Tardiphaga sp. 709: one gene and its partner. The protein of the gene in region 1 interacts with the protein of each later gene in a pairwise test. Links are inferred from orthologs where the notes say so. Each region holds a gene or a part of one and is shown on either strand. Other genes may lie near its edges.

The links.
Region 2: the proteins of grxD (region 1) and RSO67_RS15480 interact in binary tests that used the Escherichia coli proteins (3 or more experiments, as listed by UniProt). The link is inferred for Tardiphaga sp. 709 from one-to-one orthologs.

What each region holds. Positions count from the first base shown.
Region 1 is NZ_CP135529.1:1,345,082-1,350,145, forward strand. Bases 730-3,621 are described here. They hold grxD (Grx4 family monothiol glutaredoxin), read right to left. Parts: upstream 2,398-3,621; coding sequence 2,062-2,397; downstream 730-2,061. Other genes in these bases: RSO67_RS07080 (serine hydrolase domain-containing protein), read right to left, coding at 730-1,473; RSO67_RS07085 (O-acetyl-ADP-ribose deacetylase), read right to left, coding at 1,520-2,062; egtB (ergothioneine biosynthesis protein EgtB), read left to right, coding at 2,758-3,621. Also shown: RSO67_RS07075 (serine hydrolase domain-containing protein), read right to left, coding at 1-194; more of RSO67_RS07080, read right to left, coding at 175-729; more of egtB, read left to right, coding at 3,622-3,993; egtD (L-histidine N(alpha)-methyltransferase), read left to right, coding at 4,039-5,004. UniProt on the Escherichia coli protein: Monothiol glutaredoxin involved in the biogenesis of iron-sulfur clusters.
Region 2 is NZ_CP135529.1:3,157,015-3,162,173, reverse strand. Bases 915-3,901 are described here. They hold RSO67_RS15480 (BolA family protein), read right to left. Parts: upstream 2,551-3,901; coding sequence 2,278-2,550; downstream 915-2,277. Other genes in these bases: RSO67_RS15470 (murein L,D-transpeptidase family protein), read left to right, coding at 3,740-3,901; RSO67_RS15475 (J domain-containing protein), read left to right, coding at 2,687-3,340; RSO67_RS15485 (formate dehydrogenase subunit delta), read left to right, coding at 1,881-2,108; fdhD (formate dehydrogenase accessory sulfurtransferase FdhD), read left to right, coding at 1,052-1,909; fdhF (formate dehydrogenase subunit alpha), read left to right, coding at 915-1,036. Also shown: more of fdhF, read left to right, coding at 1-914; more of RSO67_RS15470, read left to right, coding at 3,902-5,159. UniProt on the Escherichia coli protein: Transcriptional regulator that plays an important role in general stress response. Has many effects on cell morphology, cell growth and cell division. Acts by regulating the transcription of many genes, including dacA (PBP-5), dacC (PBP-6), ampC and mreB.

The DNA.
Region 1 (5,064 bases):
GCGCCGGGAATCTTCCGCTCCGCGACCATGCCGAGAAAATAGCGATCGAGCGCCAGCAGTTTTTCGGCAGAGAATTCGCGCGCAATGGATTGCGGTTTTTCGGCCCGGGCTGGCGGCGAAGGCACGATAACGGTGCCGACGCAGCAGAGCGCCAGCAGCAGGAGTACGGCGCGCCTATTTCTCCAGCGCTTCATAGACCAACAGCTTCAAAGACCTTTGAATGCGCTGTCGCTCCGACGGCGTCTGCTCGAGCAGGATGAAGAAGAAATCCTGTTTGGGATCGATGATGAAATAGCAACCGCTGGCGCCGTCCCATTTCAGCTCGCCGAGCGATCCCGGCGGCGGCGGCTTGGCATTGCCGGCATCTGTGCGCACGGCGAAGCCATAGCCGAAGCCGAAACCGTCACCGGGGAAATAAAGATAGTCACGGCCGACACCGGAATCCTTGCCGATGTGATCGGTGGTCATGTCCTTGAACGTCGCCGCGCTCATGAAGCGCTTGCCGTCATATTCGCCGCCGTTCAGCAGCATCTGTGCGAACTTCGTGTAGTCAGCCAGCGTCGAGACCATGCCGCCGCTGCCGGATTCCCATTTCTGATAGGTGTCTGGGCGACCCTGCCTGCCGGTGCGGAAATCGCGATCCCAGGCCATCGGCTTGGCGAGCATCACTTCCTTCGACTTCTCCTTCACAAAGAAGCCGGTGTCCTTCATACCGAGCGGTCCGAGGAACGCCTGCTCCTCGTAACCGAGCAGCGACTTGCCGGTGACGACTTCGACCACACGGCCGAGAATGTCGGTGGAGTGGCCGTAGTCCCACATGGTGCCCGGCTGGTGCTCGAGCGGCAGTTGCGCGATGCGGTCGGCGAATTCCTTGTTGTCGAAATCGCCGCTGTAGATATCGGCATTGCCATAGGCGCGGCGGACCAGGCTCTCGCCATAGAAGCCGTAGGTGATGCCGGACGTGTGCAGCAGCAGATCGCGGATCGTCACCGGGCGGTTGGGCGCCACGATATCCAGCGCCTTCTCGCCATTCTCCAGCTTCTTCTCGACGCCGACCTTGGCCTTGGCGAAAGACGGAATGTATTGCGAGACGGGATCGTCGAGCTTCAGCTTGCCCTGATCGATCAGCATCATCGCCGCAAAGGACGTGATCGGCTTCGACATGGAATGCAGCCGGAAGATCGTGTCATCCGTCATCGGCTGCTTGGTGTCGGGATCGCGGACGCCGAAGAATTCCTTGTAGACCGGCTTGCCATGCTGCTGGATCAGGACAATGGCGCCAGGGATCTTGCCGTCGGCGATCTGCTTGCGGAAGAACTCGCCGATCTTGGCCAACTTCTCCTGCGAGAATTTTGCGCCGGCAGGAATGTCGAAGGTGCCTTCGGCGGCAAAGCGATCCTGGGCGAGGACGGGCGATCCGGCGAGCAACAGCGCTCCGCAGAGCAGCGCGCGTAGTCTGTGCCGCAAATTCATCGCCGCTCCTTTTGCCTGATCAGAGGAGTGTAACGGCGGGGCGCTCTCAGACAAGGGGAAGTGCGCGTGCGAGCGCGAGGCGATGTAGGTCCGCCGATGGCTCGGAAAAGCAGCAGAAGGTGACGGCCGTGACTACCGGCGCATCCTTCAACGCCGCAATGACCGAGCCGACCGCAATGGGAGCCGCACGCGCGGCCGGAAAGCCATAGACACCGGTGGAGATGGACGGGAACGCAATGGAGGCCAGACCATGTGCCTGACACAACATCAGCGCCCGCCGGTAGCAGGACGCCAGCGCCTCATCCTCGCCTCTCCGGCCGCCATGCCAGACGGGACCGACCGCATGGATCACATACGCTGCCGGTAGCTTGTAACCTTTGGTGATTTTGGCGTCGCCGGTCTCGCAACCCTTGAGGGTGCGGCATTCGGCGAGCAGCTCGGGACCGGCAGCCCGATGGATGGCGCCGTCCACGCCGCCGCCTCCGAGAAGCGACGCATTGGCCGCGTTGACGATGGCGTCAACGCGGAGGGTCGTGATGTCGGCCACGACGACGTCCAGCGTCGCCGTGCCTATTTGTCGACTTGAAATCAGGCCGACGCCGGGGCGGCGATCACGCCCTTCTCGGCCAGCAGGCTCTGCAATTCACCAGCCTGGAACATCTCGCGGATGATGTCGCAGCCGCCGACGAATTCGCCCTTCACATAGAGCTGCGGAATGGTCGGCCAGTTCGAATAGGTCTTGATGCCGTCGCGCAGATCGGCGGATTCGAGAACGTTGAGGCCCTTGTAGCCGACACCCACGTGATCGAGGATCTGGACCACCTGGCCCGAGAAACCGCACTGCGGAAACTGCGGCGTGCCCTTCATGAACAGCACCACGTCGTTGGTCTTCACTTCGTTCTCGATGAATTGCTCAATGCTCATGTCACGTCCCTGTTCAAGGTCCAGATTCAAGGTCTGGAGTTGGCGGCCCAGCCATCGGGCGCTCCGCCCGGTCAGACTTGTCATATATGTAGCCGAATCCGTTCTGCACCCCAAGTCTTAAGCACGTGATCAAGCGTCTGAAATCACAGGCCTTGAGGCCTCATTACCGGTCCTTCGCGGTCACTTTCCGCAGTTTTTGCCAAGTCCGGTCCGGCCAAAGATCATATGACGACAGGCCTTTTATAACCAATCGGATGACCTATTTAGGACAGGCTGCTCGGGAACCCATCACCAAGAGCAACGTTCTCTCCAAAATCGGAGACTTTCGTGACGAATCCAGCTTTCGCCAAGAGTTCAGGCATGAGTTCAGGCACCGCGTCCCCCGCCTCCGAATCCGCTCCCGCAGGCTCTCTCGCCCAAAAACTGGGTGACGCCTTCCTGACGGTCCGTAACGAAACCGAACGCCGCGCCGCCCCGCTCTCCCAGGAAGATCAGTTGGTGCAGTCCATGCCCGACGCGAGCCCGGCGAAGTGGCACCGCGCCCATGTGACCTGGTTCTGGGAGCAATTCCTGCTCGGCGATCACGCTCCCGGCTACAAGGTCTACCACCCCGATTACGCCTATCTGTTCAATTCCTATTACGTCTCTGCCGGCCCGCGCCACGCGCGCGCGCAGCGCGGCCACCTCACCCGGCCCGGCGCCGACGAGGTCACGGCCTATCGCAAACACGTCGATGCGGCCGTCATCAAATTCTTCAACGACACGTCGGACGAGAAGCTGACCTCGTTGATCCCTCTCCTCGAAGTCGGCTTCAATCACGAACAGCAGCATCAGGAGCTGATGCTCACCGACATCCTGCATGCGTTTGCCCAGAACCCGATCCCGCCGGCCTATGACTCTGATTGGCGCTTCCCGGCCTCAACCACATCGGGCGATGCGTGGACAACGCTGACCGAAGGCATCCACACCATCGGCCATCAGAGCGACAGCTTCCACTTCGACAACGAGAAGCCCGCGCATCGTGCGCTTGTCGGCCCCGTGAAGCTCGCACGGAATCTCGTCACCAACCGTGAATGGCTCGCCTTCATGGAAGCCGGCGGCTACGAGGAAGCCACGCTGTGGCTGATGGATGGCTTTGCCGCCGCGGCCCGCGAGGAATGGCAGGCACCTGGTCACTGGCGCAAGGTCAATGGCGGATGGCAGATCATGACTCTCGCCGGCTTGAAGCCGATCGATCCCGACGCGCCGGTGTGCCACGTCAGCTATTATGAATGTGACGCCTTTGCGCGCTGGAGCGGCAAGCATCTGCCCACCGAAATGGAATGGGAAGTCGCGGCCCGCGCCGGCCAGCTCAACGATGCCTTTGGCATCGTCTGGCAATGGACGCGGTCATCCTACGCCGCCTATCCGGGCTACCGCGCCATCGAAGGCGCACTCGGCGAATACAACGGCAAATTCATGATCAATCAACTGGTGCTGCGCGGCTCATCGCTGGCAACCCCGGACGATCACAGCCGCGTCACCTATCGCAATTTCTTCTATCCCCACCATCGCTGGCAATTCACGGGCCTGCGGCTGGCCGATTACGGCAACTGACTTCCAACATCATCGCGGCGCTTCGAAAGCGTTGAGGAGACTGACATGAACGTTCATGCCCCGTTGGCACTGTCGCTGCTGAATGCATCGGCCTCCGCATTTGCCGCGGATGTCGCCGAAGCGCTGTCGCAGCATCCGAAAAAGCTGTCGCCGAAATACTTCTATGACGAAGCCGGCTCGGAGCTGTTCGAACAGATCACCAGGCTACCGGAATATTACCCGACCCGTACCGAGCTCGGCATTCTCCGCTCGCGCGGCAAGGACATCAACGCGATCATTCCGAAGAATGCCGCTTTGATCGAATTCGGCGCCGGCGCCACCACCAAGGTGCGGCTGCTGCTGGATGAATGCGACGTCGGCGCCTATGCGCCGGTCGATATCTCAGGTGACTTCCTGCAAGCGCAGGCAGCCGAGCTGCGCAAGGATTTCCCGGGCCTGAAGGTGCTGCCGGTGAATGCCGACTTCACCGCACCGTTCGATCTTCCCGCCGATATCCGGATGATGCCGAAGGTCGGCTTCTTCCCGGGCTCGACCCTCGGTAATTTCGAGCCGCATGAGGCCTGCGCCTTCCTGCGTTCCGCCCGCGCCATTCTCGGCAAGGACGCCTTGATGCTGATCGGTATCGATCTGGAGAAGGACGAGAAGCTGCTGCACGCCGCCTATAACGACGCGGCCGGGGTCACCGGCAAGTTCAACATGAACGTGCTGGTGCGCATCAACCGCGAACTCGGCGGCGATTTCGATCTCTCGGCCTTCACGCACCGTGCGATCTACAACAAGGAACGCCACCGCATCGAGATGCACCTGATCGCCAGGAAGCCGCAGACCGTGCATGTGCTCGGTCGCAGCTTCGCGTTCCGTGCCGGCGAGAGTATCCACACCGAGAGCAGCTACAAATACAGCATCGAGCGTTTTGCGACGCTGGCTCGCGGTTCGGGCTGGGAGCCGAAGGCGTCATGGACCGACGCGGACGAGCACTTCTCGGTGCATGCGCTGATGGCGGTGGAGTAGCTGCCTGAACCTCTCCCCGTCCTTTACGGGGAGAGGTCGGATCGCCCTTGCGATCCGGGT
Region 2 (5,159 bases), 1.8 Mb from region 1 along the record:
GTTCGAGGCGATGTGGAACGTCAAGCTCAACAGCGAGCCGGGCCTGCGCATTCCTAACATGTTCGATGCCGCCACCGAAGGCACGTTCATGGGCCTCTACGTGCAGGGCGAAGACATCCTGCAGTCCGACCCCAACACTAAGCATGTGGTTGCCGCGCTGTCGGCGATGGAATGTGTCATTGTCCACGACCTGTTCCTGAACGAGACCGCGAACTACGCCCACGTATTCTTCCCGGGCTCCACCTTCCTGGAGAAGAACGGCACTTTCACCAATGCCGAACGTCGCATTCAGCGCGTCCGCAAGGTGATGTCGCCGAAAAATGGTCTTGAGGACTGGGAAGTGACCTTGGGATTCGCCAAGGCACTCGGCTATGAGATGAAATATAACCACCCTTCGGAGATCATGGATGAAATCGCAGCGCTGACGCCGACTTTCGCTGGTGTCTCCTATGCGAAGCTCGAGGAAGTTGGTTCGGTGCAGTGGCCGTGTAACGAGAAGCAGCCTCTGGGCACGCCCATCATGCATATGGACGGCTTCGTACGCGGCAAGGGCAAGTTCATGCTCACCGAATACATCGCCACCGACGAGCGTACCGGGCCGCGCTTCCCGCTGCTGCTCACCACCGGCCGTATTCTCAGTCAGTACAATGTCGGCGCGCAGACACGGCGCACCGAGAATGTGGTCTGGCATGAAGAGGATCGTCTGGAGCTGCATCCGCATGACGCCGAGCTGCGTGGCATCCGCGACGGCGACTGGGTGAAGCTGCAGAGCCGCGCCGGCGAGACGACGCTGCGGGCGCTGATCACCGAGCGCGTGGCGCCGGGCGTGGTCTATACGACCTTCCATCACCCGACCACGCAGGCCAACGTCATCACCACCGAGTTCTCGGACTGGGCCACCAATTGCCCGGAATACAAGGTGACGGCGGTGCAGATCTCGCCCTCGAACGGTCCGTCCGAGTGGCAGAAGGAATATGACGAGCAGGCCCGCCAGTCGCGCCGGATCGCCATGCCTGTCGTGGAAGCCGCGGAGTAGGTCTGTAGACCAGACATGCACGAGCCGGTTCGCTCAGCCCCCCGCAAGATCTGGCGCCAGTCCGGCGTCAGCGAGGGGCTGCGCGCGGTGCCGGAAGAGACCGCGCTGGCGATCACCTATAATGGCGGCACCTATGCCGTCATGATGGGGACGCCGCAGGACTATCGCGACTTCGCCTATGGCTTCAGCCTGAGCGAAGGCGTGGTCACCTCGATCGACGAGATCGAGAGTTTCGAGGCCGTTGAATTCGACGATGGCGTTGAGCTGCGGATGTGGCTCGCAGGCGAGAAGGCCGAGAGCATCAGCGCACGGCGCCGGCAGATCGCCGGGCCGACGGGCTGCGGGTTGTGTGGCATCGACTCGATCTCGGAAGCCGTTAAGCCGGCGGCCATCGTCGCGCCCGGCGGCATGTTCTCCTTCGACCAGATCATGGCGGCGATGGAGACGCTGTCGCCGCTGCAGAAGGTCAACATCCAGACCCGCGCCGTGCACGCCGCGGCGTTCTGGACGCCGGCCGACGGCATCGTCGCGTTGCGTGAGGATGTCGGCCGTCACAATGCGCTCGACAAACTGGCCGGCGCGCTGGCGCAGGCCAAGGTTGATGCAGGGCAGGGCATGGTGCTGCTCACCAGCCGCGTCTCTGTCGAGATGGTGCAGAAGACCGCCGCCATCGGCGCGCCGCTCATGGTGTCGGTCTCGGCACCCACCGCGCTGGCCATCCGCATGGCGAAAGCCGCAGGCATTACGTTGGCCGCGATCGCGCGCAGCGACGGGTTCGAAGTTTTCACACATCAGCACCGCGTGCGTCAGCACGGCGTCACCGCGGATGCATCAGGGCAAGAGCATGGACACCCACACATCGACGTCGCCTGACCGGCTGATCTATATGGCCAACCAGATCGGCGACTTCTTCAACAGCCAGGGCCACGATCACGCCGTGGCCGGCATTGCCGAGCACATCAAGAAGTTCTGGGATCCGCGCATGCGGAAGAAGATCTTCGAACATCTGGATGCGGGCGGCGCCGGGCTGAAGCCGAACGTCCTCGAGGCGATCGCGTCGCTGAAGAAGTAGGACCAACCCACGCGTCATTCTGGGGCGTGGGCGCGTCTTCACGCACGCGAACCCGGAAGCTGGACATGGCTTGGCGCTGTTGGAGACTCCCCGTGCTGAGATTCCGGGTTCGCGGTAGCCGAGTGGCGCTCGCGCCCCGGAATGACGGCGTTGAGGACTATGGCAAAGCCTAGCCCGCTTCTTTCGGCGTCTGCGGTTTCAGCGCCAGCGCATGTACCGTTCCCGCGAGTTCCGCCGTCAGCAGTTCGTTGATCATGCGATGGCGGTCGATCCGGCTCTTCCCTTCGAAGGCCTCCGACACAATATTCACCCTGAAGTGGGTTTCACCCTCCGGGCGGTGGCCCATGTGACCGGCATGCAGATGCGATTCATCGGTCACGTCGAGGCTGAGGGGCGCGAAAGCCTCTGTCAGCTTCTTTGTGATGTTATCTTTCATGGTCATGATGGCCGGCTTAGCGGTTCGCCCCGCTCATGGTCAATCACGATGTGGCGACCATCTTGGTGCGGCGCAGGCGCCGAATGAGGTAATCCGAATGTCAAGACTTGAAGCTTTTTGCATTGCGTTGTCATAGTCAGCCATGCCCATCGACTCATCCAAATTCTTCGACAGCATCCGTATCAAGCCGAACAAGCTGAGCGCGAAGCAGCAGGCCGCTGCGCGCGAGGAAGCTATTATGTGCGAATGGCCCGAGTGCAAGAACAAGGGTCCGCACCGCGCCCCCAAGGGCCGCGCGCAGGACAAGGAATACTGGCACTTCTGCCTGAACCACGTCCGCGAATACAATCAGGGCTACAACTTCTTCCAGGGCATGGCCCCGGACGCGGTCGCCAAGTACCAGAAAGACGCGCTGACCGGCCATCGTCCGACCTGGAAGATGGGTGCCAACGGCTCTCCGGACAAAGCTAAGGCGCAGCCCGACCTCGACGGCGCGATCGATCCCTTCGCCATGTTCAACGAGATGAACGGTATGGGCATGGGCCGCGGCCGGGCCCGCAAGCCGCAGCAGCCGATCAAGGAAGAGACCCGCAAGATCTTCAATGCCGAGCGCAAGGCGCTGCAGGTCATGGGTCTCGGCCCCAGTGCCACGCTCGACGACGTCAAGGCGCAGTACAAGGCGCTAGTGAAGCAGCATCACCCCGACGCCAATGGCGGCGACCGCTCCACCGAGGACCGGTTGATCGAAATCATCAAGGCTTACAACTACTTGAAGACCGTGGTCCGGGGCTCGTAAGGCACTCCGAGATCGTCCACGCGATTGCCAATGTTCGTCATGCCCGGCCAGCACGGAGCAAGCTTCGCTGGATGTGTCGGGCATCCACGTCTTTGGCGGCGAGTGAACAAAGACGTGGGTGGCCGGAACAAGCCCGGCCATGAAAGTCGAGAGTGCTGCCAAACTATTAAGCATAACCCACCACCGCCTGCTTAATTCGCCTTCCCGCCAGATACCGCCGCAATTCCGCCCGGCCTGAGATCTTCAATCTCTGTTGACCATCGCCGGAACGGAACCTGTTGCTCACGGCCAGTTGCCTTGCGAGCAAGGGGCCTTAAGGCTAATATTTGCGTACGAATAAGGGCTCATTTGTCTTTATTCCTTGGGGTGTCGACGTCCTGTCGGCTGCGGAGCTTGGCTTTGAAACATCGCTCGCTTGTTCGCGCGCTGCTGACGTCGGTCGTACTTGCGACAGGCGTGGTGCTGGCCGGCTGCAACGGCGAAGACATGTCGCTCGCCAGCAACGCGAAGGCCAACCAGCCCGTTCCGCCCAAGCTCGTCGCCGAGATGACTGAAAAGGACATGGACCTGCAGTCGCCGATGCTGGTCCGTGTGTTCAAGCAGGAAGCCGAACTCGAAGTCTGGAAGCAGAATCGCTCCGGCCAGTTCGCGCTGCTGAAGACCTATCCGATCTGCCGCTGGTCCGGCGATCTCGGTCCGAAGGTCAAGGAAGGCGATCGTCAGGCACCGGAAGGTTTTTATTCGATCACGCCGGCGCAGATGAATCCGCGCTCGTCCTACTATCTCTCGTTCAATACCGGTTTCCCCAACGCCTTCGACAAGTCGCTGGGACGCACCGGTTCGCAGTTGATGGTGCATGGCGATTGCTCGTCGCGCGGCTGTTTTGCCATGACCGACGAACAGATCGCCGAGATCTATTCGCTGGGTCGTGAATCCTTCTTCGGCGGGCAGCGTTCGTTCCAGTTCGCCGCGTTTCCGTTCAAGATGACGCCGGTCAACATGGCTAAGCATCGCAACAACCCGAACATGCCGTTCTGGAAGATGATCAAGCAGGGCTATGATCATTTCGAAGTGACGCGGCAGGAGCCGAAGGTCGAGTTCTGCGAGAACAAGTATGTGTTCGATCCGGCCGCGCCTGCAGGATCCACCAAGCCGCTGGTGTTCAATGCCTCGGCCAAGTGCCCGGTCTACCAGATCCCGTCCGAGATCGCCGATGCCGTCAGTGCCAAGCAGGCACAGGATGATGCGAAGATTGCCGAACTGGTTGCCAAGGGCACGCCGGTCGCACAGCGCCGTCCCGATATCGACGGCGGCATGAATCGCGTCTTTGCTTCTAAGCTGCCCGATGGCGCCACCGGCCTGTCGGATCCGGAGCCGCCGGGCGTGCAGACCGCTGCCTATTCGCGCGCGCCGGGCACCATTCCGCCGCACGTCAATCCGCCGAAGGCTACCGCTGCAGCGACAACCTCCTATTCGGCGTCGCTGTTCGCAGCATCGGAAGAACCCGTCGTCGCCGTGCCCTCCACGCGTGTTGCGTCGGCCTCGTCGGATGGTGGCTTCTTCAGCAATCTCGCCAAGAAGGTCGGTATCGGCGGCTCGGAAACGACCGCGACCGCAACTACGGCGCCAGCCGTTCCCGTGCCGACACCGGCCGCGAAGCCGAAGGCCGTCGCCAGCAAGGCTGGTCCATCGCCTGCTCCTGCGACGCCTGCTTCTGTAGCTGCAGCGAAGCCGGCCGCTGCACCCGCACCGCTCGTCGCCACCGCGCGCCCGCCGCTTAAGCCGACGCTGTCGGCCGAACCATCCGCTCCGGCTTCCG